4 regions of the Leuconostoc sp. XM4 genome follow, and region 1 is predicted to be linked to each of the others. Evidence: predicted binding sites of a transcription regulator. Region 1 holds the regulator's gene; each other region holds the start of a gene.
What was found. The regulator Rex, encoded in region 1, represses fermentation and respiration genes when NADH is low (regulators of the CRP and FNR family bind a similar motif). The targets are predictions, from matches to a motif close to TTGTGAANTANTTCACAA.

Region 1 (8,129 bases):
TACTGATTGGTACAATATTTGCGCGCACATTGTTAGGCGCAGCTTGTTGGATCAAGCTCTTACGCAGCTCATCCTTGGCCACCGCATCTGAAACAACAATAATACGATTTGCTTTTGAATCAGGTGTCCAAGCCGTGGCCACTTGCCCATGAAGTAAACGTGTGTCCAAACGGGCTAACTTAATATTGATGTGTCCTTCCTTTAAGCCAACAATTTTTTCGGAGGTTTTAGCTTCCGTTTCTTCTTTGGCTTCTGGAACTGACTTCACACCATCCTTAGCAACAGGAACCAAATACGTAGCCAATCCAGCGGCTGTATCTTGGCTCAAACGGCCAGCATAGGCTTCAATTAACATTGGTAAATTCAACCCTGCAATGATAGCCATTTTTTCTGGATTTTGCTTCTGAATTAAACTAGCGCGGTTAAATGGTGATCCTCCCCACAAATCAACTAAAAATAGGATTTGATCATCATTATTAAACTTCGCCAATGCCTCCTGGTAATGCTTATCTAAATCGTCTGGCCCTTCGTTAGGCAAAAATGTAACAACTTCAACATTTTCTTGTTCACCGAAAATCATTGAACCTGACATCAGTATGCCTTTAGCAAAGTCTCCATGACTGGCAATAATTAGATTAACCATCCGGTTATCTCCTTCTCATTAAAATACTTACTATATGATTATAACGGAACAAAACAGTTTTGTAAACGCTTTCAAGTAAGTTTTTTGTTACCGTTTACATATTTAATTATAATCCTAGTTTACCAAAAAGTACAAGCTTTCACTTTTTCTTACATACCTTGTATTTTCTTTTCATAAAATAGTTTTTCAAAAGGTAAATTGTGATGAAAACTAATGAAATAATAACTTACAATCTAGCGACATTTTCTAAATTCATCTCACAAATACGTCTTTATTTGTTGTTGTAGGTGTGACAAAACTGCGTATGAGTGTCATATCACCATTTAATCGGTAGTTTTTTGCATCACTCAAAACTATAAAACTATCACCTTTTTTGATTTGATCGGCATCAATAAAACCGGACCCTTCGATCACCGTAAACAGTTCATAATGGTGAGTTAGTTCAAACAATGATGGACCGCGAACCAACAACTTATCTATGGTAAATTTTGTTGCTACTACTAAACGTTCAATGACAGTTTGGTCAACAATCGTGGTATCTTGAATTAAGGTAGGATCTACATGAGGTACAGTAGTGACTGCTAAGGCCTCTTCAATTTGAAGCGGACGCTTTTCTTTTGTGGCGGCATCAATTCGATCAAAGTCGTAGAATCGATAAGTTGTATCAGAACTCTGTTGTATCTCAAGAGCAATAATACCAGCCCCTAAAGCGTGAAATGTACCAGAAGCGACATAAAAGAAATCTCCCTTCTGCACTGGAATTGTGCGTAATAACTTGTCCCATTCTTTTTGATCAACCATCTTTTTAAGTTCATCTCGTGTTTTCGCATGATGACCATAATATATTTTAGAACCTGGCTTTGCATCTAAAATATACCAACTTTCTGTTTTGCCAAATTTTTCGTGAGACTGTTTATCATTCGGATGAACCTGAATTGATAGATTTTCATGGGCATCCAAAATTTTCACTAATAGTGGAAATGCTTCATCACGTCCATGACCACCAAACAATTCTGGATGATCTTGCCAAACTCGACTCAATCCTTGACCTGCTAATTTCCCGTTAATTACAGTAGATTGTCCATTGCTATGGGCAGCAATTGTCCAAGCCTCCCCAGTGTGATCACTCGGGATTTTATAATTAAAGTCTTCCAAGGCGTTTCCACCCCACATCTTTTCATGTAACTCTGCTTGTAAATGTAATATTGTCATAATGTAATCGCTTTCATTTTTATTCAAAAAAATTTTATTTTAGGTTAAATCCTTTATCTTTAGCATACTGCGTCAATAATGGTGTTGTTTTTCGTTCACGAGTTAACATTCGGGCATTGTTTTCTGTCCAAGAACGTTCAATACCTCGATTCGCATAGTATTCAACCATCACTTTATTATACGCGGAAACTGCCTCTTCTAGCTGTACTTGATTATAGCGATCTTTCATCAAAAATCCGCTTTCACCAAGTTTTGGCTTAATACCAGGATTATCCGCCGGATGACCAATTGAAAAGCCCATCACTGCTTTCACATAGCGTGGCAAGTTGAGATGCTCTTCGTAAATTTCAAAGGCCCCTAATGCACCAGCCATGGTCACACTACCTAATCCCAGCGATTCAGCAGCGACTTGAGCCCGTCCAAGAGCAATGCCGGCACTCACAATACCACCTTCAAGTAATGCATAGCTCTGTATGTTCTCTTCTGCCTGGCGGCGCTGCTCATTGTTTAAGCCTATTAAATCTTTATTGTAGTCAACTGTTACAACAAAGTATCTTGCCGCAGTTTCAATATATTTCATGCCTACCTTAGTGGTAATATCAGCTTTTATATCTTGTGATGTAATTTCTATAAAAGTTACTGGTTGGTAATTATTCATATTAGGCCCAGCAGTTGCCGCACGAATAATTTCTGAAACCTGTTGATCAGAGACCATTTCATCTGTAAAGGAACGTATGGACATATGTTGATTAAGCACATCTAAGGTTGGGTTAGACATAGTAAAATCCTTTCATGAAACCAAATAATATTCATAACTAGATAGTACCATAAAATTATGATAAAATAATAAAATATTAATTGGAGAAATTTATGCAATTCGGGAAGTTTCGATTAGGATTACGTACATTAAAGACTGCTCTAGCCGTTATGCTAATCATCACGTCATTTTATTTTTTTAATCGTCCGCCTTTTGTTGCGTGTTTAGCGGCAGTTTTTGCACTGCGAGAAAGTTGGGATAAAACGCTCAACTTTGCCAAAGTGCGGTTGATTTCTAACACAGTCGGTGGTGCTTTTGCGCTATTTTATTTCATTGTTCACCAACAAACACATCAAGCTGCCTGGGTTTCCATGATTCTTTTACCTCTACTTGTTATTGTTGTAATTGTTTTATTAGATGGCTTCAACTACAATAGTGGTGTTATTGGGGCAATGGCTGCCCTATTAATGATTTCATTAAACATTCCAGCTGGTGCAACCATAGTTTATGTCATTGATCGTATCATTGATACTTTCATCGGCGTGGTCATAGCAATCGCGATTAACCGATTCTGGTCACCAAAAAAAGCGACGTGAGCCGCTTTTTTAAATACCTAAATATTGCTCAATTGTCTTCAAAACGCCATCGTTTGTGTTCACATCGACGGCTTTTTTAGTTACTCTTTGTTGCATAAACGGCTCCGCATTAGGCATCACGAACCCATTTTCGTATTTAGTCAGCATCTCTAAATCATTGCCATTATCGCCAAACACCATTACTTCACTATCTAAAACATTGTAGTAATCTTGCAAAACTTGTAGTCCGGCTGCCTTATCCACACCTTTTCCTAAAACATCAACAGAGCCAAATCCTGACCCAGTTGCATGCAATTCATTGCCAAAAATATTTCTCAGCGCAGACACATGTTGATGCACTTCATTATTTGGCCACACAAAAGTAATACCCAAAATGTGATCATCAACTTGCATTAATTTTTCAACTTGCTTGACGTTGGGATAAAATTGAAAAACCATTTCCGCGACTTGACCTGTCGCATGGTTAGACACATATGTTCCTTTATCACCTGTCATGATAATAATGTTTTCCGCTGACTCCGGATTTTTAGCATTCCAGTCAATGACCTTTTCTAATTGATTAGCTGACAAATGTACTGAATACAATTGTTGTTCAAATGTTGATACAACTGCACCATTGGAACCAACAAAATCCATTTCAAAGCCATTATTAATTGTTGGGGCAAACAATTGTTGTAGATTTTTAACTTGACGCCCTGAAGCCGCAACAAAACGCATATCGCGTGTCTCCATAACTGATAAAACGCGTTCAAATCTAGCTTGACTATATTCATCATTTGCCGTTAAAAACGTGCCATCCATGTCCGACGCAATTAATTTAATTGACATTACTTGTCTCCTACTCGTAAATACTATCTTTCAATTGTACCAAAAAAGCGCCGTTAAGCGCTAATTTCATTCAAATTGTTTAAGATATTCTTGATAACCAGATTCATCAATTACCCAATCTAGTTCACCAATGTACTCAGCATGGGGATCATGGTAAGCAAATTCATGCTTAAATTTGTATAATCCATCTGAATTATCAAATTCACCAATGCCACCAAAATCGTACTCAACTTTGCCTAATTCAAGTCCCCATTTGAGCATTTCGTATTGGATAGCAGCAGGCGCATTATGCTTTCCAAATTCACGATATGAACCAGCGTACATGTACCAAATCTCATCGCCATAAGAGAATCCAAGGCCACTGGCAATAACTTGATCTTCATAATGCGCTAGATAAACACGGAATAATCCCGTACCAGCCCATAATTTTTGCATTCGTAAGAAATAGTCAATTGGTCGATGGGTAATGCCATGGCTCTTCGCCATCGACACATATGTATCAAACAATGCGCGAATGTCTTCTTCACTATCACCACTTGTAACAGTAACCCCGTCACGAAAAGCACGACGAATATCATTTCTGACTTTCGGCTTAAAATGAAGCATTAACTCATCTTCATTTGTAATGGGCTTAGCCCCTTCACCGCGACCATCATAGTACAAAACAACATTCTTACGTGGTTGAATGTTCCCATGCATATGCTTAACTTGTTTATTTCTTGTTTTAAATCCAGCATCAAGATACTTTTGATTTAATGCATCAGAATATGACACCTCAGGATCCATACGTACCAAAAATACATTATCTGGCAAAGCCGTCAATGCTTCATTAATCATTGACTTAATCAAGTCAATGTCCTCAACATCAGCTACTGGCCCTCGGCCAACATAAGCTAATAGTTTTCCTGGTACTGCTTCGACGGTTAAAATAGACATAGCGGCATCAATTTTTCCGTCAGTTTCGTGGTAAACATAAATGTGTCCCCAGTTAGATTTCAACTCTCCCCACAATGGATCTTGTGTTACTTGTCCACGGGGATTTTCACGAACGAATTGCTGATAATCAGTTACTTTTTTGGAATCATCTAAATTTAAAATAGTCATGTGAAATTATAGTCCTGTCGTAATTGAGCCGTAGTTTTCGATGAAATAAACTAACGTCTGTAATTCATTTGTTAAGTCAACGTTTTGCACACGAACACCAGTTGGAACAGTCACACGTACTGGTGTAAAGTTCAAAATACCTTTGACACCCGTTTCGACTAACTGGTTGGTAATTTCTTGTGCAACACCTTGTGGAACCGTTAGAATGGCAATATTGATACGTTGTGCTGTTATTTGCTCTTGTAACTCTTCCATTGAATAAATTGGTACACCTGACAAAATTGTGCCTGTACGCTTTTCGTCTGCATCAAATGCTGCTGCAATACGCATATTTGATGATTGATGGAAATTAAAGTTTAATAAAGCTTGTCCAAGATTACCAGCACCGATTAAAGCCACATTAATTAAGCTGTCTTGGTCCAATACATTGGCGAAAAAATCTAAAAGCGCTTTGACATCATAACCGTAGCCACGCTTACCTAGCGCACCAAAATATGAAAAATCTCGACGAATTGTTGCCGCATCGAACTTAATAGCTTCACTCAACTCTGAGGAAGAAATTCGTTCCTTGCCAGCATCATGTAAAAATGTTAGATAACGAAAATATATAGGTAGCCGCTTAGCAGTTGCACGCGGTATTTTAGGTTGTTGAGTCATAATTATCTCCATTAATTAAACTTGTGAACTTTTGCATAACTAGTATACCATATATAAAAAAGGTTTTACCAAAAGATAGTGATGTTTTCACAATGATGTCAGGATTGTAACAATTCAAAATCCAATCCCGGATCCGTGTTTAAATCTAAATCAGCAAAAATATTTTTCTTGTAATTCCAATAACCCGCAGCACCAATCATTGCTGCATTATCCCCTGTATACTGCATCGGAACAGGGATAAATTCTGTCTTTGGAAAATCGTTTAATAGCATAGTCAATTCTTCACGTAATTGAGAATTTGCGGCGACACCACCAGCTAATACAAAACTTTTAACAGGAAAATTTTCTAATGCTCGTTTTGTCCGACCAATTAATGCATCAACAACAGCATTTTGAAAGCTAGTCGCCAAATCATTCTGATTGATTGTTTCCTCTTTTTGATTGGCGTGATGTACATAATTAATTACCGCACTCTTCAAACCAGAAAAACTAAAATCATAGTTATCTTCATGTGCCATGGCAGTTGGAAATTTAATGGTTGGTTGGCCTCTATGAGCCATCTCATCAATTGTCTTCCCAGCAGGATACGGCAAATTTAATAGCCGCCCAACTTTATCAAAGCTTTCCCCAGCTGCATCATCACGTGTTTCGCCAATGACTTCAAATTGGTTTTCTTCACGCATCAATACAAGTTCAGTATGTCCACCAGAAACCATTAATGCCATCGCTGGATATTTAATTGGCTTGTTAAAATTTGCCGCCGCAATATGACCTGCTAAGTGATTAACTGGAATAACTGGCAAACCATGCGCCAGAGCAAATGTTTTCGCCCCCATTAAACCAACTAATAAAGAGCCGACTAGTCCCGGCCCATATGTCACAGCAACCGCATCAAGCGCTTTGGGTTCTACATGAGCCGTGTTTAAAGCATCATTTAGTACCCGAGTAATCCATTCAATATGATGTCTACTGGCCACTTCAGGAACAATACCACCAAAGCGTTGATGTGAATTAATTTGGGTAGCCACACTGTTGCTTAGCACAATGTGACCGTCTTCAACAATGGCGACACTTGTTTCATCCGCACTTGATTCAAAGGAAATTATTTTAGTCAATTTTTTTCTCCATCATAATTGCATCATCACCATTTCTATAATATTTTTCACGACGATAATACTCTGTAAATCCCAGCTTTCTATATAATGCTTGGGCGCCACCATTTTGTGCAGATACTTCAAGCAAAAATCGAGTAACTTGCTTCATATTAAAAATATGTTTAAAAATGTTCTGTGCCACACCTTGTTTTTGATAATCAGGATGTACTGCAACACTAACAATTTCAGCTTCATCAAGTATTGTTGTGACACCAACAAAGCCACCATCCCCGATAAAATAAGCTGTCCTGGGACTAGCTAAATCATGTTCAAAAACGCTTTTGGGCCAAGGGGATGATCCAAAAGCAGCATCGGCTATATGCCATATCAAGTCAATATCTTCAGTTGTTGCTCGTCGAATCATCAAAGTGTAATGCCATTGATACCGCATCTTCGCGATTATCGAGGTAATATCCTTTCTTAATACCTGTTTGCTTATAGCCCAGTCGTTCATACAATGCCAGTGCGCCCAGGTTGGACACTCTGGCCTCCAGAGTCATTGATGACACACCTGTTTTTTTAGTAAACAATTTTAACTCTTGCATGAGTATCGTGCCTAAGCCGCTATTTTGCCATACCGGTAGGACAGCTATATTAGTAATGTGCATGTCATGAATGTCAGTGCGCAAAGCAGCACCAGCAAAACCAACAATTTGACCACGCCGTTCAATGACTAAATACAGTCGGACATGCGGACGTGACAGTTCACTCACAAAATCACGTAAAAGCCATGGTGCTGAACCATTATAAACTGCTTCTTCAATTTTTATTAGCATATCGATGTCTGACATCGTAGCTCGCCTTAATAAAAATGTTGTCCCTTGGACATCAACGACTTTTTCGGTATATTTTGGCAAACTATTTAATAAATGCTTTGATTTTCTAAATTTCAAAAACATAGTTTTCTGGTTTATCCTCACCAGGATGAGCAGCAATCCAGTTCAGCTCTGCTTGCGTTTTGCGTAGATAATTTGGATTAAAATCCTGAATATTCTCTGTAGGTGTTTCTTGCAATCCAAGTGTTACAAGACCCACCCCATCCGGTAAACTCTCTTCTGGTGACAAAATTTTTGCGCGCTCACCAAAAAGCGTTTGCATTTCATCGCTAAATTCTGAGGTGTCACCCAGAAAAGTAATTGGTTCGTCCTTTGCTTCCAAAAAAGCAAATAAATTTGTAA
Region 2 (8,129 bases), 420 kb from region 1:
TTAATAATGCTCACTATGAAGTGGGTACGGCTGAAAAACTGTTTCCTAAATGGCAATCAGAAGGATGGATAGCTGATGCATTAGTTGTTGATCCACCACGCACAGGTTTAGACACTGCACTGCGTCGAGAAATTTTGCGCACACAACCTGAAAAGTTTGTGTACATTTCATGTAACGCCTCAACTTTGGCTCGTGATTTGGTTGATTTATCAAAAGCCTACCAAGTTGATTACATTCAAAGTATTGACATGTTCCCTCAAACTGCCCGTTGGGAGGGCGTTGTTAAATTAACAAAACGTCAAAAATAAAAAGACCTTACTTAATTGTAAGGTCTCTTTTTTTAAAACTGATCTTTCAACAATTGACGAATTTCTGCCAAGCTTGGTTGGCGAGGGTTTCCCGGCGTGCATTGGTCATTGTAAACTAAGTCAATCATCTTTTCTAACTTTGTATCAAAGTCATGCTTTGAAACACCGTTGCCAGATAGTGTTTGATTGACACCCACTGATGCAGCCAACTTCTTGATTTCTGCAATCAATACATCGACCAATTCAGCATCTGTTTCACCTTTCAAACCTAAGTAACGTGCAATATCAGCATAATCTTTTTGTGCTGTATAGGTTTCGTATCGTGGGTATGGTGTGCGCTTTACATTTCCTGTTACCGCATTAAACTTAATCACATGTGGCATTGCAATAGCGATTGCCATACCGTGAGGTAGTCCGAATTCTCCACCAGTTTTGTGTGCTAGTGAGTGGTTAAGTCCCAAGAAGGCATTCGCAAATGACATACCAGCCAATGTTGACGCATAGTGCATCTTTGTGCGTGCATTCTGACCTTCCTTAGTTGGGTGTTTAGGATCATAATTGTATGAATTTGTTAAGTTATCAAAAATCAACTTAATAGCTTGTAATGCCCAAGGACGTGTGAATTCAGAAGCCATCACTGAGACATACGATTCCAAAGCATGTGACAAAGCATCTAATCCTGACCAAGATACCGTGTGTTGTGGTACGGTCATAACAAATTCTGGATCAACAATAGCAACTTCCGGTGTCAATTCATAATCGGCTAGTGGATACTTTACATGTGTTTCATCATCTGTAATAACGGCAAATGGTGTGACTTCTGATCCAGTACCTGAAGTTGTTGGAATCGCAACCATTTGTGTCAAACGTGCGTGGTAAAACTTAACGATTCGCTTACGAATATCCATAAACTTTTGTTGTAGTTCTAAGAATAGATCTTTAATCGCCTCGTCATCTTCTAAAATTCCTTCATGGCGTGTCGAGTATTCGTACAAGAACCGACCAATTTTACCAGCGTCAAGTGCCGAACCACCGCCAAGTAAAATAACTGTATCTGGTTTGAAGTCTGCCATTTGGCGAGCAATTTCAACAGCTTGTGACAAAGTTGGGTCAGGCTTAACTGAACCATAGATATTTGTTTCAACCTGTTCTTGACGTAACTCAAGTTGACCTAGTACTCTGCCAACAAATCCGAACTGAACCATACCAGGATCAGCGACAATAAATGCACGGTTTATAGTAGGCAAGTCTTGTAAGTAAGTAATGGCATTGGCTTCGTAGTAAACTTCCTTAGGTAAACGAACCCATTGAGGACGATTACGGCGGCGAGCCACGGTCTTAATATTAAGTAAGTCGTATGTTGATAAGTTATGAGACAATGAATTCTTCCCCCATGATCCGGTACCAAGTGTCAACGATGGACGCATAGCATCTGTATAAATATCCCCAACGCCACCGATTGAGTCAGGTTGGTTAACCAAAATACGTGATGCACCAATAGCGTCAGCATACTCTTTAATGAATGGATCATCTTGTGAACCAATTTGAATTGCTGCGTTGTGCCCTGCGCCTTGATAGTTTAACAAGGATTGAACAGTCTCAATAGCTTCTTCACGCTTCTCAACTTTATAAATTGAAAGTAATGGCGATAACTTTTCAGAAGATAACGCTTCACCTATGTTCTTCTGATCTAATTCGAACAAAAGTACATCTTTACCATCAGGAATCTTTACGCCTGCTTGCTCAGCAATCCAACGTCCTGACATACCAGCAACAGGACCAGCAATACCAAATCCCTCTGCATTAGGCTTAAAGACATAATCAGCAATTTTCTTGTAGTCTTTCTTAGGAACAAGGTATGCACCTTGTTCTTGTAACTTAGTTAAAATTTCGTCATAGATTGGTGCTTGAATAACGGCTGAGTTTTCTGTGGCACAAATCATGCCATTATCGAAACGCTTTGATAACAACAAATCGGACACGGCACGATCTGTGTCAACAGTTGCATCAATATAAACTGCACCGTTTCCAGCACCGACACCCATGGATGGATTTCCTGACTTCAAAGCTGCATTAACCATTGATGGCCCACCAGTAGCTAGAATTGAAGCAATGTGAGGATTTTGTATCAGCGCACTTGTTGCATAAAGTGAAGGCTTTTCAATCCATTGGATAAAGTTTTCCGGTGCGCCTGCTTTAACAGCAGCATCATAAACAATTTTTGCAGCAAGAACCGATGCTTTTTGAGCCTGGGGATGGAAAGCAAAGATAATTGTGTTACGTGTCTTTGCTGTCAACATTGATTTGAAAATAGTTGTCGACGTTGGATTTGTCGTTGGGACGATTCCAGCCAAAATACCAAGTGGGGCTGCTAATTCTACCTTACCTTGAATCTTGTCTTCACTAATAACACCCACAGTCTTATCAAACTTAATAGCGTTATAAACTGATTCTGAGGCGAAACGATTTTTCGTATCCTTATCTTCCACAACCCCACGTCCAGTCTCGTCGTGAGCAGCATGGGCTAACAGAAGTGAATTCTCAGAACCTGCCAAGGCCATAGCTGCAACAATTTTATCAACTTGTTCTTGCGAAAATGTTGAAAATTCAGACAATGCCTTTTGTGATTTTTCAATCAATACCTCAGTCATCTTCTCAGCTTGTGTTTGTAATTCCGCTTTTTCTTCAGGGGTCAAAACCTTTTTTGCGGGTTTCTTTGCAATTGCTTCTGCCATAATCTTTGCTCCTTTACTTGCTCATTTATTAACAATATAAGTATATATCATTCTTTTTTAAAAAGCAACCTTTTTTGAATATGTTTCTTAAACCCTTATTTAAAAGCTTTTGTTAGCGCTAACATAATAATATATATATTGTACAATAAATCACATATTTAGATTAGTGCACAAAAAAACACCTCAATTAAAGAAATTGAGATGCCTTTAAAGTTATATATTGAATTTAACTAAATACCATACCCCCATCAACAATTAATGTTTGGCCTGTCACATAGTTTGAATCTGAGCTAGACAAGAAGGAAACCACATTTGCTATATCTTCCGGTTCACTTAGTCGTCCTAAGGTAATTCCTTCTGAAAATTGTGCCATTCCCCATTCGTCGTCTTTACCAGCGTTCACGCTTACTTCATGAGCAATATCTTCCATCATCGGTGTTTTCACAATTCCAGGCGCAAATGCATTTACTGTAATACCAAATTCTGCTAACTCTTTAGCTGTTGTTTGTGTAATACCGCGAATGGCAAATTTTGTTGATCCATAGGCAGTCAAATTAGCATTTCCTTGCACACCAGCTTGCGATGTTGCATTAATGATTTTGCCACCATGACCAAATTCCTTGAAGGCTTCTGTCGCAGCTTGTGTTCCCCAGACAATACCATTAACATTAATGCCCCATGTCCAGTTCATATCATCTTCCGTTACTGACATGATTGGTGTCGTAGGCGCAACACCCGCATTGTTAACAATCACATCAAAACCATTGAACTTTTCTTTCGTTTCTTTGACGGCTGCAAAAACTTCATCACGTTTAGCCACATCAGCCTTAATAGCAATGGCTTCACCACCATTTTCATTAATTTCATCAGCTACTTTTTGTACTTTTTCAATATGACGTCCAACTAAGGCAACCTTAAACCCATCTTTTGACAATCGTTCTGCGATTGCCTGTCCAATTCCTTGACCAGCTCCAGTTACCAAAGCGACTTTATTTTCTGACATTGTTTTTTTCCTCACAATTTTCTAATGCATATATTCTATACCTTAATTGTGATTTTGTAAACTATCTTTAAGCACCTTTCTTAATGCTATAATAAGAAGATAATCAACTAAGGAAAAAATTACACAATGTACTATATAGATGGTCAATTTTATCAACTGGGATATAAACAAAAAATTAGTTTCTTTTTTATCTCTTTAATCATTAACTCATTTGGTAATGGATTAAGTGTGGCTAGCGCCATGGGTTCGGCCCCATGGACTGCAAGCGCCGCTAACTTATCTAACACCACTGGCTGGCAAATTAGTATCTTTTTAGCTATTACAGCTGTTTCTGTGGCATTCTTAAATATGTGGTTAGCCATGCGTATCAATTGGTTACGATTACTCGGCAATATTTTCTTCGGTATGGCGTTTAGTATTTTAGTTGGCGTATTCGCCAATTACTTTGTCTCGCTGGGCATTCGTCAACTTAGTTGGTGGTGGCGTATTCCTCTTGACTTGTTTGGTATTTGGACAATTGGCGTGGCTATTTCCATATACCAGCGTGTTAATTGGATTCTTCACCCCTTAGATGACCTGACGAATATCTTACGCTTTGATTATTTCCGTGGCAATGCTAGTAAAGCTCAAATGAGTAATTTCGCTGTTGCAATTGGTATTTCGATTATTTGTCTCATCATTAGCCATCAAATCGTGGCGCTCGGTATTGGCACTGTCATGTCCTTCCTTTTACAGGGACGTAATATCGCTTGGGCGGATCGTCATATTTTCAAACGACTTGTTCATGGTGATATCACCGGTGCATCATAATAAAAAAGAAGACAAACTATTTGTCTTCTTTTTTATTATAGTCTTGAGCTGCCCAGTGATTAATTGGTCCAAACTTATGTCCAACAGCAATTTCATGTTCAATCGCTGTTGCCGTCACATCGTGGGCAATGCGAATAGCTGTTGCAACGTCTTTCCCCTTAGCAATTTCAGCAGCAATAGCAGCGCTTAAAGTGTCCCCAGTACCATTGATGTGTGTAGTATCAAAATACGGGTGCCTTAACCAAAAATCAGAGCCATCCGCGAGAAGAACATAGTCAGCAACCTCATTTTGTTTATCTTGATTATGCCATCCTTTGACAATAACATTTTGAACGCCCAGAGATTGAATATCTTTTGCAGCAGCTGTCTGTTGCTGTTCATTATCAATAGTACGTCCAGTTAGCAATTGTGCCTCAAAAAAGTTCGGTGTTGCAACTGTTGCCAGTGGTAGAAGTTTTTCTTTTAGTGCCTCAAAGGCCGCTGCCTCTAACAATTGAGCACCATGTTTTGTTGTTATTACCGGATCAACTACTAAAGGACCAAAGTCAAACTGTTTATAAGCTTTTACCACTGCTTCAATTAAGCTAGCATCTGATAACATGCCTGTCTTACTAGCGCGAACTTTAAAATCGTCAGCAAGAACCTCAAACTGTTTGTCAACAAAGTGTAGCGGTAATGTTTCCGCAGCATGAATACCGTATGAGTTACCAGCCACAGCAGCAACTAACACACTCATACCGTATGTTTTTCTAATGAAAAATGTATGCAAGTCTGCCTGCATCCCTGCTGATCCATCTGAATCAGAACCTGCTATTGTTAAAACTTGTGGAAATTCATTTACCATATTAAAACCTCTGCTTTCAAAAAAACAGCCGAAGCTGTTTAACTAAAAATCTTTTTTGTGGTGTGACTAATAACCTGATTATTTAAAAGAAAATACGAAATACCCACTTGAATGGGAAACATAATTAAATTCTTAATGACACGTGGTGTAATAAAGGCTAAAAATGAAGGCCAATCGTGTGCTGTATGATACATCATAACCAACCAAATGGAATTTAAACCAATATTAGCAATTAATAATACCAACCCCACAGCAACACTTACTCGCCACCAGCTTGTTTTGTCATGCTTGAAATAAGCCAGTGAATAAATTAACGCACTAATCATTGCTGTAAAAGTGAATCCCACAAAGAATGCACCAGGATTAATAATTGTTGCGCCGATAACGTCTAATATTGCCGCAATTAACATAGACCACAATGGACCATACCATTTAGCAATCAGAGACATCGTTACGAATGCAAAGCTTACTTGAAGTACATTAGTGCCGACTGTCAGCCTGCTCAGCACCATGTGAAGTGCCATCAACATCGCCAATAAAACGAATTGGCGCGTATCTAGTTTTGGGAAAACCCACGTTCGTGTTGTATTTTCCATGCTATAGAACCTCCGAGTGGAGTGTTCACCTTATATAGTGGTGAATGTGACTGATGCACCGCACAAACATTCATTGCTAACACGAAAAAAATGCTAGCAATGAATGTTTGTTTCGTCAGCGGCTCACATTCCGTCTCCGCTGCACTTAACGCGCACCAATCTACCCCGATTTTATTTGTCTTATCGACCCAGACATTGTACCATAAAAAAAAACGAACGTTAACGATAATGCTTACAAAACGTTCGCTAAATTAGCTAAATATACTATTCATCAATCCATATATTCACTATTCTGGTAATATTATCTGGGTTGATGGCCCTTTTTGTTCGGATTGTTCAGGTTGCTCTTGTACTAAAAAGCTTGGGTAAAGTGTCAAAGCTTTTTCTTCAAATCCAACAACAGAAGATCCAAGAACACGTGTAACTAATTCTAACAATCTTTCTTCGAAAAGATCCTTATCAATTTCCTCAATTTCAGGTTTCAGAGACTGTTGATACATATTCATATGTAAGTTGGGAACCAATGCATATTCACGGCCAATTAGGCCAGCCCATTCCTCAAACAATTCATTAGGAATTTCTTCCTCTTCAGCATGCGCTAGGGGCATAAAGTTAACGCTAAATGTGTTAACCGACTCTCCTTCCTCATCAAACTGTTCCTGTGTGATTTCACCATTCGTTAATTCTTTAGCGTATTCAAAGTCAAAAGCTCGCCGTTCGTCAAAAATATGAATAAAACCAGCAGTTGCTTGTGTAGCATCATCTGAATCAACAACACGCAAAATACGATCGCGTTGGCCATTAAAAAGTTGTTGTGTATAATATGACATGATTTTCTCCAATATTCTTGTTACTATATTCTAACATATTACGATATTAAAAAAGAACGTCCACAGACGTTCCAATATGCTTGGTGTTTTTACATTTTTTCTTCTAATTCAACATCAGGGTATTTATCGTGGAACCAATTCAAGGCGAATTTATTCTCGAATAAGAATACTGGTTCATCATACCGATCTTTTACTAGTAAATTACGTGATGAACTCATTTTCTCGTCTAATTGTTCTGGCTTTATCCAGCGAGCAACTTTGGAACCAATGGGTTCAAATTGAATTTCAACATTATATTCGTTTTCCATACGGAACTGGAACACTTCAAACTGCAATTGTCCAACAGCGCCAATAATGTAGTCGCCGCCGTTCCATGATTTATAAAGTTGAATTGTTCCTTCTTGAACGAGTTGTTCAATCCCTTTATGATATGACTTTTGCTTCATCACATCCTTGGCAACCACACGGTTAAACAATTCAGGTGTAAATGTTGGCAAATCAGGGAACTGTACAGCTTTCTTTCCAGAGTAGATTGTATCACCTATTTGGAAATTCCCCGTATCATAGACACCAATAATATCACCAGGAACTGCTGTCTGGACATTTTCACGTTCTTCAGCCATAAATTGTGTCACGTTCGAGAGCTTTAATTTCTTGCCATTCCGTTGTAATAACACATCCATACCGCGATTAAACTCCCCACTCACGATCCGCACAAATGCAATACGGTCTCGATGTCTGGGATCCATGTTGGCCTGTATCTTAAATACAAAACCACTGAACTGGGCGTCTTCTGGATTAATTTTTTTGTCATCAACTGTCGTCATCGCTGCTGGGGCTGGTGCATACGTCAAATATTCACGCAAGAATTCTGTTACACCAAAATTAACCAACGCTGAGCCAAAGAATACTTGTGTTAATTGCCCATGAGCGATTTTATCCTCATCAAATGGATTACCCGCATCACGTAACAATTCAATTTCATCCATCGCCTCATCGACGA
Region 3 (8,129 bases), 150 kb from region 1:
GCATTTACAGAAATACTACCAACACTATTCTCCATTATTGTTGGAAACTTTGCTGATAAAACGAAGCATCACCTTCGGTCTTGGCGTATTGCTCGCCTCTCTCAATCAATAATTTTTTTGATTATTACTGTGATATTGATTTTCTTTGACGGTCAATTTTGGAGTTTTTTGATACTGTTATTATTAGTCTTTGTTTCTTCGGTAGTCGGATCTTATAGTAATTTACTAATGAAACCAGTTTCTAGATTTATTTTAAGCGATTCTGATCTGCAAGAAGCAATGAGCTTGGAGCAAACTGTCAGTGTTGCCGTCAACTTAATTGGTGGTTTTTCCGGCGTCGCTTTACTTGGCATTTTGCATCAAAATTACGCTGGATTTAGTCTTATCAATGCTGGGATGTTTGTTATTGCTTGGTCCATTATGGCGCTTAATCATCGTCAATTTTTGGAAGCCGAACAACATATTGAAGCAGAAACAAAGCCAAATACCAATACATCAATTTTTTCAGATTTAAAATCAACTTTTATTTATGTTTACAAGGATCATTTGTTTTTTCAAATTTTACTACTCGCTACCGCCATTAATTTTGTCGGCACCTCTTTTAATGGTGTTTTCAACCTGACCTTATTACATAACAAATCGTTATTAATTGGTAACTTTGGGACGACCGTAGCTATTTTTGGTGCAATAAGTTCAATTGGCCTATTAACTGGATCTTTGATTACCAATGATTTTTTCAAGAAACTAACAACAAAACAATTAATTGGCATTTCTGGTATTGGTATTGTGTTAATTGCTGCTGTACCCCTTTTTTATCCAAATGGTGTTTTATGGATGCTAATCATTTTTTTATTTTCATACATTGAAGCTAAAATCAATCCAAAATTAGGGGCAATCTTAATGAAACGAATCGATCATAATCGCTTGGCTGGTGTTTCTGGTCTAATTAATACATTCGTTATGTCGGCCACGCCACTTGGTCAAATTATTTTTCTCGGCACCGCAAACATCTATTCACCAAATATTTCTTGGTTCTTCATGGTATTTGTCGCATCACTGATTACCATTTATACAATCTTAACTCGCCAACAAGATATGGAACTGGTTGAAAAAACCAGAGAATCCGCTATACTATAATTATTATGAAACCACGTAAACTAAACATCAAAACTATTCCAGCTGCTGACATCAACCGTGCTTATCGCTTTTGGCGTGATGTATTTGATTTGCCGCAATCTGGTCACCAAAGTGGTCGGCACCTTGTAATTGATGGCGAAGATATTGTGTTTGTCACCGGAAAACCAACTGACCGCCTAGAAATGCTCGTTCGTGATCACCAAGCCGATTTGGTAAAACACTTACGAAACAATTTCATCCCAATTATTGGCGAGCCAGAAAAAAGATTCGGAAACAAAATTGCCTTATCAATACATGATTCCGAGGATAATTTAATTGTTTTAGAAGCCAATGCTTAAGATCAAAATAAAAAGCGTAAACAGCTATTATAGTTGTTTACGCTTTTTTACTATTAAAGTGTTGTAAAATCAATGACCTTACGACCAGTAATTGAACCAGCTTTCATTTCATCAATAATTTCATTCATATCTTGGAAGGCAACTGTCTCAACAATTGGCTTAACTTTTCCTTCAGCACCAAATTGGAAAGCTTCCTTTAGGTCTGCACGTGTTCCAACTAATGAACCGCGAACTTCAATACCATCAAGGACTGTTTTAGCAATATTCAAAGCCATATCACCTTGTGGCAAAGCAACGGCTACAAGCTTGCCCATTGGACGAAGTACATTCACAGCCTGGGAGAATGCAGCATCGTTAACAGCTGTCACTTGGGCATTGTGAACGCCGCCAGTTAATTCATTCACCTTAGCCACAACATCTTCCTTCTTACGATTAACTAGTACTTCCGCTCCATTAGCTTTTGCGGCTGCTAATTTATCATCGTTTCCATCAATAACTGCAACGTGAGCACCGAAAACACTGTGTGCATATTGAACAGCCAAATTACCTAGACCACCAGCACCGTGAACTGACACCCACTCACCAGGCTTAGTTTCACCGACTTTCAAGGCTTTATACATTGTAACACCAGCACAAGTAATTGATGTCGCTTCAACAGGGTCTAAACCTTCTGGTACTTTAACCGCATACTTAGCATTTACAACAACTTGTTGTGACATTGCGCCATCAATTGTGTAACCAGAATTACGCACCTTACGGCAGAACGTTTCGTTTCCTGAGACACAGTAATCACAAACGCCACAAGCGTCATAGAACCAGGCAATTGAAACACGGTCACCGACTTTAAGGTAATCGCTAGCACCTTCACCTAATTTAGACACGCGTCCAACACCTTCATGTCCAATAACTCGACCAAAATTACCGTTACGTTCACCGATCTTGTTAGGGTCACCGAAATCGCCGTTTGCACAGTGCAAATCAGTGTGACAAAGGCCAACGTATTCAACATCAACCAATGCATCTCCAAATGCTAACGCACGTGGCTGCCAATCCTCGATCAAATCAACATAACCATCATTTACGTTACGAACAACTGCTGCTTTCATTTTTAACCTCTTTCTTGTATGTGAACTTATTTACAATTAATTTTACCGCTTTTTGTCATATTTGTAAAGTATTATTTACTACGCATCTCCTTCCATTAGTGACTCGTTTCACATAAATACCCAAAAGAAAAAGAACATTATCATTAAATGTTCCTTTTAATTTTATTGAATTATTGGTCAGTATTTAATTTTTTAAATCCAGGAATTGTTAACATAAAAATTAAACTAATGACGTACATTAACGATAAACTCAGCATCACGGCTGCCACACTATAATTGTCCATAATCCAACCAATCACAACTGATGAAAAGGCACCAATAGCACGGCCAGATCCCATCAAGGTATTGGCTGCAGTTGCTCGAATTTCCGAAGGATACAATTGACTAATAACTGCGCCAAATCCACCATACATGCCGTTAGAGAAAAATCCAACTAATGCACCTAAAATTGTTAATGTCCACATATTATATGCAAATGTAAAGACATAAATCATAAGCGCTGAAGCTACTAAGAATATAGCAAACGCGCGTCGGGGACCTATGGTGTCTAGAATCGTACCAAAAGTAAGCATACCAACCGCCATACCAATAATAATAGGTATCATACCAAGATTGACGTATCCTGCTGTAATTGTTTCTGTGATACCCAATTGCTTCCGCATAATTGTTGGCAACCAGTTCATCAAACCGTAATAGCCCGACGTTTGAATAGTCAACATCACAATTAACACAAAAGAAGTATAAGCGCGTTTGGGGGTATTGGCAATCGTTTTAAAACTAAATTTCTTTTTACCAGTCTTGTAGTCAGCTTGCAGTTGCTCAAATTCAGGTGTTTCTTTTAAGTGTCGTCTCACAATGTATACAACGATTAGTGGCAAAAATCCTAACATGAACAAACCACGCCAACCAAAGGAAGGCATAATTAATGTTGCTAAAATTGCCGCGAGTATGGCACCCACTTGTCCGCCAATTGCAGTAATAGAGCTCATACGGCCTACACGACTAGCTCTAAAGCTCTCAGCAATCAATGCCATACTTACACCATACTCACCACCAGTTCCCATCCCCAGAAGGAAACGAGCTGCATAAATCGTGTGCGTGTTATCCAAAAATGCCAAGATAACTGTCGCAAAGGTCACGAGCATAATAGTATAAGACAATACTTTAACACGCCCGATACGGTCAGCTAAAATACCAAACAAGAGACTTCCTAATAGTGCTCCCCAGTTTGACATTGCTGCAATAATTCCACCCTGTGCACCAGTAATGTGTAGCTCGGCAATCATAGGCGCCAATGCGAAAGATAGGAACGTTGCGTCCATATGATCCAAAGTAAACCCTAGGGTTGTTGATCCAAGAACCACCTTTTGTTCGCTGGTCATTTGAGCACCAGTCTCTACCTGATCTTGCTGCATTACGTTTTCGGACTGACTAATTGTCATATATTGTTTTCCTCCAAAATGTCTGCTCACTGGCAAACGTTATTTTGTCCGTTAATTATTAAACCATATATACAGTAATTAATCAATCAAACGTTTAACAATTTTTAAATTATTGTACAAAAAAAGCGCTCTCGCGCTATTTTTAAAATTACTTTTCTGAAATTGAAGCGATTCCAGGCAATTCCTTACCTTCAAGGTATTCAAGTGAAGCACCACCACCAGTTGAAATGTGGGTCAACTTGTCGGCAACACCCAATTGTTGTACCGCAGCAGTTGAATCACCACCACCAACGATTGTTGTACCACCATTTTCAGTCACTTTAACCAATTCTTCACCAATTGCCAAAGTACCCTTTGCAAAATTAGACATTTCGAACACACCCATAGGTCCGTTCCAAACAACAGTCTTTGCATCAGACAATGTGTCTTGCAACAACTTAACAGACTTAGGACCAATATCTAGACCCATGTAGCCGTCAGGGATACCAGCTTCAGCATCAACAACTTCAGTCTTTGCATCATTTGAAAATGCGTCAGCAGCAATTGAATCAATTGGCAAAACCAACTTGTCGCCAGCTTCTGCCATCAATTCCTTAGCCAATTCAACTTTATCAGCTTCAAACAATGAATTACCAATCTTGTTACCCTTAGCAGCATCGAATGTATAGGCCATTCCACCACCAACGATAACCTTATCAGCCTTGTTCAATAATGACTTTACGATTTCAATTTTATCAGAAACCTTTGCACCACCAATAATAGCAACGAAAGGACGAACTGGGTTCGCAACAGCATCACCCAAGAACTTGATTTCTTTTTCCATCAAGAAGCCAGCAGCTGCTTGTGAAACATTTGAAGCAATACCTACGTTTGAAGCGTGGGCACGGTGAGCTGTACCAAAGGCATCGTTGATGAACAAATCATCACCCAATGATGCCCAATACTTGCCCAATTCAGGATTGTTCTTTGATTCATTTTTGACCACTTCGCCATCAACAACGTCTTCAAAACGTGTGTTTTCAACCATCAAAACTTCACCATCTTGCAAAGCGTTGATTGCTGATTCTAATTCTTCACCGCGAGTTTGTGGCACGAACTTAACGTCCTTACCCAATAATTCACCCAAGCGTGCGGCAACTGGTGCTAATGACAATTCTTTCTTATCGTCTTCAGACTTAATACGTCCCAAATGAGAGAACAAAATTGCGCGACCATTGTTTTCTAAAACATACTTGATTGTTGGCAAAGCTGCCACAATACGGTTATCGTTTCCGATAACGCCTGCCTTGATAGGCACGTTGAAATCAACGCGCATCAATACTTTCTTACCTGAAAGTTCCAAATCTGAAACAGTCAATTTAGCCATGATAGCCTCCAAATTTTTATAGTTACAAGTCTATTATAAAACAAAATTTTGTCTTTGTGTTGTTCGCGTGTGAGAAACTGCACGATTAATTTCGACGGTGAACCTTTTTCATAGGCAATCCCGTCATCCGTAACTTCAAATAATTTTTTTGGTCCACCAAAATCCGTGTTATTTCATGTTGATTATCTTTTAAAATAACGGTTAATTGACTCCAAATATCTCTTTTTTCGTTTGATAATTCGTCAAGAATTGTTAACGTTGTTCGCTTAGGTACGTAGCTCATTTCTCTTTGCAACTGCGTAACATTATAATCATTTCCAGCATATTTACTTAACGTGTTCATGATATATTTTTCAGCACTAGCATATTTTTGACCAGCAACATAAACAAAATTGCGTTTACCTTCAAAATAATAATCACTGACCACCACTTCAGGATGACCAAAATAAAAATCGGATTCTAATAACTTTCCTTCGCTAAAATATTGTTTTGCAAATAAACGTCCGTCCCGTAAATAAATATCTTTATAGTCTATTTTACCATCTGAATCCTGCCAAACAACTGCCTGCACGATTCGTTTAGAATCACCAAACCAACGTACAGTTGCTAGCTGTTGCCCACGACTAACGATACTTTTAGTCCAGTCTTTGTTAATAATCAATTGCGCCTCGTTGGGCACTGGTAATTCACCCCACCAGATGCCTTTGGTTTCATCAATCTCACTTAAATAAGACTGCGCATATATATCAAACACCCTATGAGGATTTAGACCAAGTTTTTTAATGAGATGCGCTGCATCTTCATGTGGTGTAGCCAACCACAATTCATCACTATTACCGGACTTTACTTGCTCTATTTGCCAAGCAACTCCCTTTAAATTGGTTTCTGTGAGGGAATTGATAATCTCTATCTTCATATTAGCACCTCACATATCTTTTGCCACTGATCAGCGATGTTATTTGTCTGATATTCCTGTGCCTTTTTGTGAGCACCAACAGATAAGTGATCATAATTATCGAAAATACGTCGCATCGCATCAGCAAGACTGGAAATATTAGCACACTCTTGCGCTTTGTCTCTGTCAAAATCAGCTAGACACCCATTCACTCCCTCACACACAAGCTCTTGGGCACCATATAAGTTAGCATAGGTGGCTATCGGTAAAGCGTCCCCAATGGCTTCAATATACGTTAATCCGAACCCCTCAGAATAAGAGGCTGATACAAATGCATCATATTTTTGAAAATCATGAATAATGTCTTGGCTCAAACCTTTTAAATGCACACTAAATTGCAAGTCTAATTCCGCTATTGCTCTTTGTATATTTTCTTTTTCGTTTCCTGAACCGTAGATGGCTAACGTGACATCCATCCCCTCATCGCGTAATTTTTTAATCGCTTTTATGATTTGTAGTATATTTTTTTCTGGATGTAAGCGTGAGGCGGTGACGAAATTAGCTGTACCGCCGTGCCAGCGACGTGGATTTTCTAATTTAGCTACCCCACCGACCGGTACTGCACAAATTTTATCTGCGCCTCGCATATTCATTTGAGTAAGTTGTTTTTTTATCATCTCAGCTTGTAATTCTGTAGCTGTTACGACTAAGTCCATATCATCCAGATGATCAAACATATATTGATAATAATTGTTCCATAAAGGGTGCCCACCTTGATAGGTTACTAGGTGTTCAGCATGAATCATATCCACAATTTTCAAGGGTAATCCAATACGCTTTAATCGTACTAATGATTCTTCACACGCTGTCCCACGATCTAAAAAATAAATATTTTTTTGAAAAATATGTTGCATTTCTATAAAAAAGAAATCAATTAATGCTTCTTTTGTTAAAAAAACATAATTTTTACCACGAAAATTACGTAGATGAATATTTGTAGCAATTTTTCCACGTGAACCACTATCTCGATAGTGCCACATTATTTCATGGATACCATTTTTTAAAATAACACGATCATCGTCAATCAAGAATAATTTTTTCGCTTCAGAATAACTTTTAGAACGAAAAATGGTCTCAGTATATTGCCCCGTCGTTTGATGCACGATAGTGCGCTGCGTGTTCGTTAAGTCCCACAGAGAGTTAGTGGAATATTCATTAATTTCCGTTAAACCAGTTTTGGCGTATCGATCTGGATCATCACTTAACAACAAATCATATAATCCGATAACTTCATTTTCTGGTAGGGACCACAATTGCATATGATGGTGTAATTGTGGCAATAAGTCAGTGAAGATAAACTTAAATTCAATCTTTTTTTCACGAAAACAGTGCGCACGATAAAACTGTGCGTGTTCAACGCCACTATTACTTTCTCCAATTGCCTTATTCACAAAAAAGTTCATAATTATCGCCTCACATTTTATCTGTTATGGATAATTATATACAAAAAAAGGAACTCTCCCAAGTTCCTTTTTATATTAGTTGCCCCTGCTGGATTCGAACCAGCGCATGTCGGTACCAAAAACCGATGCCTTACCACTTGGCGAAGGGGCAATAGCTAATTTATTTTGCCGTTAGCTTTTATCGGCAATGGGAGCGGTAGGATTCGAACCTACGAACCCGAAGGAACGGAGTTACAGTCCGTCGCGTTTAGCCAGACTTCGCTACACTCCCATATCTCAAACAACTATATTATAATACCAGAAAATCAGGCCGTTGACAATACCTTTTCATAATTTTTTTAAACATTCTTCTTCATAGAATCACGAACCAACCCAAAAATTG
Region 4 (8,129 bases), 390 kb from region 1:
TTGACAAGACTTGATCAGGCGATCCTTTATGGACAATTTGTCCATTTTCTAAGAAAATAATTTGATTTCCGATTAGTCGGGCGAATTCCATTTCATGTGTCACAATAACCATTGTTATATGCTGTTTGGCTAATGCCAGTATCGTTTTTAAAACACTTCCAACTAATTCAGGATCTAATGCCGAGGTTGGCTCATCCAATAAGACAACAGATGGTTTTGCTGCAATTGCACGAGCTATTGAAACGCGCTGCTGCTGTCCCCCTGAAAGTGAACTTGGATACTTATCTTGAAACGCCACTAATCCTACTTCCGATAAGACTGATGCAGCAATGTCATGTGCTTCATCCCACTTAGCCAATTTATTTAACAATAGGGGTGCCATCACATTCTCAATGACAGTCATATTTTTAAATAGATTAAATTGCTGGAATACCATTGTTGACTCCGATCGTAAGGATCGCGTTGATTTTTTGTTAATTTTACGGCCATCAATAGATGTTCCACCAATTTTTATAGTACCTTGAGAAGGTTCTTGTAACAGATTTAGTGTTCGTAAGAGCGTTGTTTTCCCTGAACCACTCGGTCCAACCAAAACCGTCACCTCTCCCTTCTCAACAGAAAAATTGATTTCCTGCAGTATTTTCTTTTTTTTAATTTCAACAGATAAATTATTTACTTCAATCAGAGCCATAATGTCTATCCTTTCTAACTATATGGCGTGTTCAGTACTCTCTCTACCCCAGACTGTGCCCATGAATAAAGAATAATTAACACCCAATATGTAAGACCGACCGCTAAATATGTTTCAAAATATTTAAATGAATCACCGGCCAACATCTTTCCTTCTGCAAAAACCTCTGTTATGCCTAAAGTAAAGGCTAACGAAGTTTCTTTTAACAAACCAACAAATGTATTACCCGTAGCAGGTAAGGCATTGATAAATGCTTGCGGTAAAATTACATAACGGAAAATTTTAAAACTTTTGATATTAAGTGACTGTCCTGCCTCTATTTGCCCTCTATCAACAGAATTTACCGCTGCTCTAAATACCTCAGATAAGTAAGCAGATTGCTTGAAACCAAGACCAATAACAGTGGCAATAATGGCAGGCAATCCTTTAAATATCGGGAAAATTTGTGGTAAACCATAATAGATTAAGAATAGCTGCACCAAAGCTGGCATTCCTCGAAAGAAAGATACATATATTGAAGCAAACCAATGAATAACCTTATAATGCGAAAAGTGTAGTAATGTAATTATGCCACCCAATACTATCGCTAATAACATAGATAGTATTGCTAACAAAAGCGTCATCGGAATATATTTCACAAGTTCTGGAAATGTATTTACAAAGTAATGCCAATCAAAATTCATATTTCACCTACTCACTAATAACGTACTTTTGTTTTATTTTTATTTAGATATTTCTTCAATTGTTCAGACTCTAACTGGTCAAATTTTCTATTCAAAACTTTTACCATATACACTGTCAAATGATCCGGCGTTTTTTGTACCATCTCAACGGGTTGGTAACCAACTGAAGTATAAAATCTTTTTAACCAAGGATGTTCAACCGCTGTTCCTAAACTAACCATTGGAGCTTTTAGTTGTTTTTGAATGTACTCTTTTTCAACCCAATCAATAAGTTGTGTTGCATAACCTTGCTTTGAAAACTGACTATGAGTAGCAACCCATCCAAGATGAGGTATAGCATACGGACCTGGATTTTTTGACCAAGGTAACCTGACAGATACCGTCGCTACAATAGTATGATTTATCTCTGTCACAAAGGTTGCTGTGTTCTCGATATGTTCATCAATCTGTTGTAAAGTAACTCTTGCCGCTTGAAAATTAATACCTAGTTGTGTGTCACTCTTATACGCTTCATGTAATAAGAGCTGTAATTCTTTTACTTCATTTTTTTTAATGAATCGATTAGTGATCACTTTTCCTCCAGGGTAGCTGCTTTAAATTCTTGCAATAATGTTAAGCAATCCTGCTACCGATTTCGATGTCAATCCCGCCGTCAAAATATCGAATAATTCATTTTCATCTATCGACAATGCATGAGCTAATTTGACATATATCTCATCCATTGTTAGTGGATTCTGTGGTGACCCTTGGGGCCAATCAATATATATTGTATTGATAGATTTGTCAGTACGCACGAACTCAACTAGTATTTCCCTTTGATCAACAGCTATATTCTTTAAATCATTAACTCTTTTAAACAAATAACTCATCTCTTGAAACTTTTCTGTACTTACACTGCTATCAAAAAGTTTGTCATTCACATCCCCAAAGGTTAATATTTGCCACGCAATGTACTCAATTGAAAACTTTCCTTCTTGCCCATTCAATGGTTGCTTATACCGCAAGACCTTATCTCCAAAAGGTCTAAAATGGAAAATTACTTGCTTGATGTTTTTTATATTAATTCCCTGAAGGTAGCCCTGTTTGATTGCATCATACCCAGACATAGCAGCAGAGCAAAATTGATGTCGCTTAAACCAGATGCCAGGCGTGATAATTTGAGCAGGAGTTAACCATGTTGATTCTATTAAATCTAAATCTAATTCCTGCCCAACAACTATTTTTACCCAACCTGTTTGATTGTTAAAAACATCTTGATTGGTTGTAAGTTGGCTGGACACAAATTGATAAGATTGCACCGCACGCTGTGCAGCTAACCCCGCATGCATTGGCTTAGTATCAGTACCTGCCTCCATTCCAAGACCTGTAGCTTGTGTAGCAGCAAATGATAAAATGTCGATAGTTTGACCCAAGGAAAAACGTTTAAAGAAAGCAAGGCTAGCAGCTGCAGCAATCGTACCAAGGGTTGCAGTTGTGTGGTACCCAGATAACTTGTGTGTTGGGTTGACTTGAAATCCAACTTGTCCAGCAATTTCCACCCCTACAATATAGGCCTCAAAAAATCTATCTGCACTTTCAGTCCCATCAGCAAGAGCTAACAAAGCTGAATAAATGACAACACTTGGATGGCCGCGAAAATTAGCTTGAACATCATCGAAATCATTGTAATGTGCAGCGAATCCATTAAATAATGCGGCATGATCACTACTAGCTGTACCAGCTTGACCTAAAAGCTTAGCCGGTCCAGCATTTTTGAGTGTGTCAAATAATCTTTTCACCGCTGGTTCATTTCTAGAAACATAGGCACTTGCTAAATAATCCACAAAGCATTTTTTGGCAACATTCAATTCGTCTATTTGGAACTTGGAATCTACAATTAACTGGGCTAACTTCCGAGTATTACTAACCAAATTTTTCTGCTCTGTCATTTGCTTCTTCCCAAATACTATCATCTGGCCCTAATGGAATAATTCGAGGCAGATCCTCTTGCGGTGTATGATCAACCTCATAAAAACGTTGACGCATTGATTCAAAATTAGTATTGTCGCCAAATGCAGGGATGGCATACAAATCCTTAGCGTAGTTCCACAAATTAGGATAATCAACTAAACGTTTTTTATTAACAAAATACTTTTGATAAAACACTAAGTCAAATCGTGACAGCGTGACATATAAATTAATATCTACTAATGTTATTTGGTCACCGAATAAGTAGCGTTGGTTGGCTAGGCGCTCCTCTAGCCAATCTAATCGATTAAATACTTTGTCATACCATTTTTTATAATCTGCTTGAGAACGTCCATGACCCGCCTCATTAACCGCATAATTGATGTCCATCAATATGATGTCACTCAACGCATCAATATCTGAACGCAAGTTCTTAGGATATAAGTCCGGTGCAGTTTCTGGTACATATTCTTGCCAGGCTAAGGCAAATTCTTTGATTAAATTATTATAATCATTGTTAACAACCTTACCGGTTTGAGTGTCAACGAGTGCTGGTACCGTCGTTCTTTTATCGTATGAAGGATCAGCTAACCGGTAAGCTTCCCCAAGTGAATGAATCCCTAATACTGGATCAACATCCCCATCATCTAACGTAAAGAACCAGTCTCCAACTACCCCAGCTGGTCTCAAAGGATCAACGATGCCATTAGAAATCACTTGATCTAAACCTAATAAATCAATACCAATGGCAATACGATTAGCCCAAGGGCAATGACGAGACCAAATCAAGCGATAACGGTTAGGTGTAACAGGAAGCGTACCGTCTGTAAAACGGGCTTTAAATTGGGGGCCTTGATAGGCTGAAAACTTTTCTCGTTCATTAAAATTGGACTTGTCTTTACCGTTGTCATATTCTTTTTGCTTTTGATGCGCTCGCGGATTAGCAACCTTTGATTGTGAAAAATCAATCGGACACGCCTGTAGTGTATCCGTTACCTCAATGTTTTCTAGTTCTTTTTGTAGTGTTTGATCACTCATGCTGTTTCTCCTCAAATCTTTCTTTCGTCTATATTTTTTAAGTATTTTAAATCATCATCTTTATATATCACCTTAACTAGGCTGTTTTCAGCTCTATTATGACCACCCCCTTTATTTCAGACCACAAAAAAGCAACCCAGCTAAAAATAGCCAGATTGCGGGACGAAAATCGTGTTACCACTCGCATTCAATAATCTATCACTAAATTATTCTCTTTAAGTTCTGTTTTTTAACAAAACTCTGTGCTATATCGGGCACACCCGGAATGAATTTACATACTTGCTCACCCATTCTATGACTCCAAGACCATTTTCAACTTATTCGTAACACCAACTTTCACCAATTCGTCGGCTCTCTTTCAGTTACTCTTTAAATTTACTTATCTTTTCTTTGTCTTTAAAACTGCAGTTACTTCTTTAAAGTTAAAATTGATAATTACGACTTAGTCGTAGACGATATAGGCTTGCTATCCGATATCAATATTGTTTCAAAGCCCACATCAATAAAAGCTGGAAAAATAGTTAAATCAATCCATGGAAACTTCTTTAATACAGTCAAAACATCATACAATTTATTGGTCATTACTTATTCTCCATTCATTTTATTCATCAACAAAAAAGTCCCATAATCTTTGCATTATCTACAAAGATTATGGGACGAAAAACTCGTGTTACCACCCAAATTCTATAAAGTATCACTACTTTATACTTGACAGGTACATCAAAAGAGAGATACCTTAACGCGATAACGGGCGCACCCGAGCGGTATTCACGAACATGCTTATACCACTAACGACTCCAAGACCATTTTCAATTCATTCGTAATACTAACTTTCACCAAATGTTAGCTCTCTTTGATTACCCCTAAAATTTACTTATCTTTTCTTTGTCTCATTTATTTGTAATAACCTTACACTATTTATAATTATTTTGCAACCATTTATTTTTATTCTCATTGTTTTTTAATTACAAGTATTTTATTTCACAATTTTGGTAATATCCATAATTAATCGAACATATTCCCGAAATCAAATGAATTGACAAACGATCCCAATGGCTGTATTATTAACAGTTGTTAAATGATTCACATAAGGGAGAAACACTATGGTTACACTAAATAAACCAGTTGCATCACTAAAGGAGATCATTACTAAAAGTATTTTCTACGGATTTATTGCAGGGATGATTTCAGGAATGGTTAAAATCGGTTGGGAAAATATTTTGCCACCACGTACACTAGCTCGTAATGCCACTAACCCACCACAACATATGGCTGAACAGCTTGGCATTCCATCTAAACTAGTTCATTCATTCTTTTACTACTCTCAAGATCAAAAAGTATTTTGGTTCACATTGATTCTACACTTCTCATTTGCCATTGCGTTTGCAATACTATACGTATTTGTATCTCAATATTGGTCTAAAGTAGCTTTGTGGCAAGGTGCTGCTTATGGTATATTCCTTTGGATTCTTTGGCATATCATTATCATGCCTGCATTTGGAACAATTCCAGCTCCATGGAATCAACCTTTAGATGAACATATTTCTGAGTTCTTTGGGCATATTGTTTGGGCATGGTCGATCGCAGTGACGGTCTACTTCTTAATTGCTAAGGATAAGAATGGTCATTTAGAAAACGTATAATTCTACTTATTAAATAAAAAGAGACGCAACCTTTCGAGTTGCGTTTCTTTTTATTTGTAGCCTAATATTACCTTATTCACAAACTAATTAAAATTTAGGCTCACCAAGTGCATGTTGTGCCGCTAGGTTCAATAGACTCCATTGTCGGTCAAATCCTGGTTGGAAGAAAAAGTCAGCTTCAGCCAAATCTTCCAAACGAAGTCCGTGTTCGATCGCTAGCGCAATAACATTACCTTGAGCCGTTATATCATAAGTCGATAGCACCGCACCGCCTAAAATACGATGTGTCTGCGGATCATAGCCCAACTCGACATAAACTTCAGTGTTCCCATTTTCTCGAGGAACGTAGTCGGGCCGTAAGGTATCTTGGTAGAAGGAGCTCTTCAAAGTAACACCTGATTTTTGGGCCGTTGTGGTATTTAATCCAGCCGTTGCAAAATGGTAATCGAACACACTTAACGCTGACGAGCCAACGACCCCTTTGAAAGGAACTGAGGGCTGATTTTCAAATAAATGTGCGATTATATAACGGACTTCACGCCGTACAACGGTTGCTAGTGCAATTGGTAATTTAGTTTGGGCAGGGATTGAATACGATAGAACCGCATCTCCCACAGCATAAACATCTGGTAAATTCGTCCGTAAATATTCATCCGTTTTAATCCAGCCTCGATCGTCTAAATCAATCACATCTTTCAACCAATTTGTATTTGGCTTAACCCCAGCGGCTTGAATAACTAAATCACTCGGGTACTTTCCCTCATCTGTTTTTACTGCCGTTACTTGACTAGTTCCTTCATAACTTTCGATGCGAACGCCAGTAACCACTTTTACACCTTTATCAGCTAATTCCTTTTCAAGAACAGCTGTTAATTCAGCATCTAAATAATTTCCCAAAGGGCGGTCAATCATATCAATTAAAGTAACATTTTTCCCGGCCTTAACACTAGCTTCCGCTGCCTCAACGCCAATGTAACCCGCACCAACAATTGTGATATTTTTAACATCGGGATTTTCTAACTTGGCCTTTATACTTGTTGCCCAATCTTTACCACGCATGAGGTAGACATTTTCTAAATCAGTCCCTGGAACAGGTAGACTATTTGGTGTCACGCCTGAACTTAATATCAGCTTATCATAGCTATATTTCTCAGTACTACCGGTAGTAACGTCTTTGACAGAAACTGTTCTATCATCAGCATCAATTGCCAGTACCTCGTGGTTACTGTAAATTTCTGCGCCCAGCTGTTCCATATCTTCAGGACGGAAATTACGAACATCATTAACATCAGTAACACTATTTTCCAAATATAATTCCATGCCGCAAGACATGAATGAAATAAAATCACCGGCTTCAAACAACTTGATGTCAAGGTTCTTGTATTTACGAGTTAGTTCTAGAATAGCTTGATGTCCCCCATGAGATGCACCAACTATAATAATCTTTGTTTTTGACATTCCTAATTCCTCCTTAATATTGTTATCCTTTTCCTACCTACCATGCTAGAACAATTCTAAACAGAAAGCAATCGTTTTGATTTTTTGACAAAAAAGAACAGCTATATCAAATAGCTGCTCTAAACTTGCTTGTTCTTAAATAAAGTCATCACTTTTATCTACAGGTAGCTGATAAAGATGTTAATTGAAAATCATAAATTTTGAAATAAGATAATTTACAATTACCGATAACACTTGTATCAAAATAATTGCTAGAAAACTATTTAGTTCCGTACTATTTGAAGCGAATTGGTTTACTATTGGTAATGAAAAAGGAAATAGCTTAAAGTTTACTTGATTAAGAAAGAAAATATGAATAAAAATATTGCTATATTTTTCGATCATAACGTAGGTTAAAAAGAAGTCAATTCCGGCCACAAATAACCGTCCCCAAAGGAATCTGACGAACTGAACGAACACGCTTTTTGTTTGTTTGGTTGTAAAAACAAACAGTTTATTAACAACAAATGCGAATATAATGGTCAGTGTCTGCGAGATTAGGACAGGCAGCATTGTGTCATCAAATATTTTCATGGAAATGAGTCGAACGATTAAATATACTATGGTCGTTGCCACACCCCAGAAAATATACTTCATTTTTTCAGAAAGTAAATATTTACGCAAAACGAT

Region 2: a site for Rex is predicted at 4,093-4,110, ahead of RHP64_RS00690 ((S)-acetoin forming diacetyl reductase). Genes of this name have one in related genera too.
Region 3: a site for Rex is predicted at 2,600-2,617, ahead of adhP (alcohol dehydrogenase AdhP). Genes of this name have one in related genera too.
Region 4: a site for Rex is predicted at 5,431-5,448, ahead of RHP64_RS00510 (YagU family protein). Genes of this name have one in related genera too.

The regions. Positions count from the first base shown of each region.
Region 1 covers NZ_CP134507.1:1,734,361-1,742,489, forward strand. The annotation lists gene RHP64_RS08780 (mannose/fructose/sorbose PTS transporter subunit IIA) at 1-643, opposite strand, end outside; gene RHP64_RS08785 (type I phosphomannose isomerase catalytic subunit) at 896-1,855, opposite strand; gene RHP64_RS08790 (nitroreductase family protein) at 1,890-2,633, opposite strand; gene RHP64_RS08795 (FUSC family protein) at 2,726-3,208, shown strand; gene RHP64_RS08800 (HAD-IIB family hydrolase) at 3,218-4,036, opposite strand; gene RHP64_RS08805 (lipid II:glycine glycyltransferase FemX) at 4,103-5,140, opposite strand; gene RHP64_RS08810 (redox-sensing transcriptional repressor Rex) at 5,147-5,797, opposite strand; gene tsaD (tRNA (adenosine(37)-N6)-threonylcarbamoyltransferase complex transferase subunit TsaD) at 5,896-6,912, opposite strand; gene rimI (ribosomal protein S18-alanine N-acetyltransferase) at 6,905-7,315, opposite strand; gene rimI (ribosomal protein S18-alanine N-acetyltransferase) at 7,293-7,850, opposite strand; gene tsaB (tRNA (adenosine(37)-N6)-threonylcarbamoyltransferase complex dimerization subunit type 1 TsaB) at 7,834-8,129, opposite strand, start outside.
Region 2 covers NZ_CP134507.1:119,123-127,251, reverse strand. The annotation lists gene rlmD (23S rRNA (uracil(1939)-C(5))-methyltransferase RlmD) at 1-308, shown strand, start outside; gene adhE (bifunctional acetaldehyde-CoA/alcohol dehydrogenase) at 341-3,043, opposite strand; gene RHP64_RS00690 ((S)-acetoin forming diacetyl reductase) at 3,270-4,046, opposite strand; gene RHP64_RS00685 (DUF6198 family protein) at 4,173-4,856, shown strand; gene thiD (bifunctional hydroxymethylpyrimidine kinase/phosphomethylpyrimidine kinase) at 4,873-5,700, opposite strand; gene RHP64_RS00675 (folate family ECF transporter S component) at 5,739-6,296, opposite strand; THF riboswitch at 6,333-6,466, opposite strand; gene RHP64_RS00670 (hypothetical protein) at 6,584-7,126, opposite strand; gene RHP64_RS00665 (peptide chain release factor 3) at 7,216-8,129, opposite strand, start outside.
Region 3 covers NZ_CP134507.1:1,881,469-1,889,597, forward strand. The annotation lists gene RHP64_RS09525 (MFS transporter) at 1-1,137, shown strand, start outside; gene RHP64_RS09530 (lactoylglutathione lyase) at 1,143-1,475, shown strand; gene adhP (alcohol dehydrogenase AdhP) at 1,529-2,581, opposite strand; gene RHP64_RS09540 (MFS transporter) at 2,752-4,023, opposite strand; gene RHP64_RS09545 (phosphoglycerate kinase) at 4,172-5,389, opposite strand; gene RHP64_RS09550 (glycosyl transferase) at 5,475-6,305, opposite strand; gene RHP64_RS09555 (glycosyltransferase) at 6,302-7,747, opposite strand; tRNA gene RHP64_RS09560 (tRNA-Gln) at 7,827-7,898, opposite strand; tRNA gene RHP64_RS09565 (tRNA-Tyr) at 7,936-8,018, opposite strand; gene RHP64_RS09570 (sulfite exporter TauE/SafE family protein) at 8,086-8,129, opposite strand, start outside.
Region 4 covers NZ_CP134507.1:86,938-95,066, reverse strand. The annotation lists gene RHP64_RS00540 (amino acid ABC transporter ATP-binding protein) at 1-691, opposite strand, end outside; gene RHP64_RS00535 (amino acid ABC transporter permease) at 706-1,374, opposite strand; gene RHP64_RS00530 (GNAT family N-acetyltransferase) at 1,389-1,946, opposite strand; gene RHP64_RS00525 (MmgE/PrpD family protein) at 1,968-3,302, opposite strand; gene RHP64_RS00520 (glutathione S-transferase C-terminal domain-containing protein) at 3,277-4,359, opposite strand; gene RHP64_RS00515 (hypothetical protein) at 4,795-4,941, opposite strand; T-box leader at 5,009-5,254, opposite strand; gene RHP64_RS00510 (YagU family protein) at 5,463-6,002, shown strand; gene RHP64_RS00505 (FAD-dependent oxidoreductase) at 6,090-7,460, opposite strand; gene RHP64_RS00500 (GtrA family protein) at 7,641-8,096, opposite strand.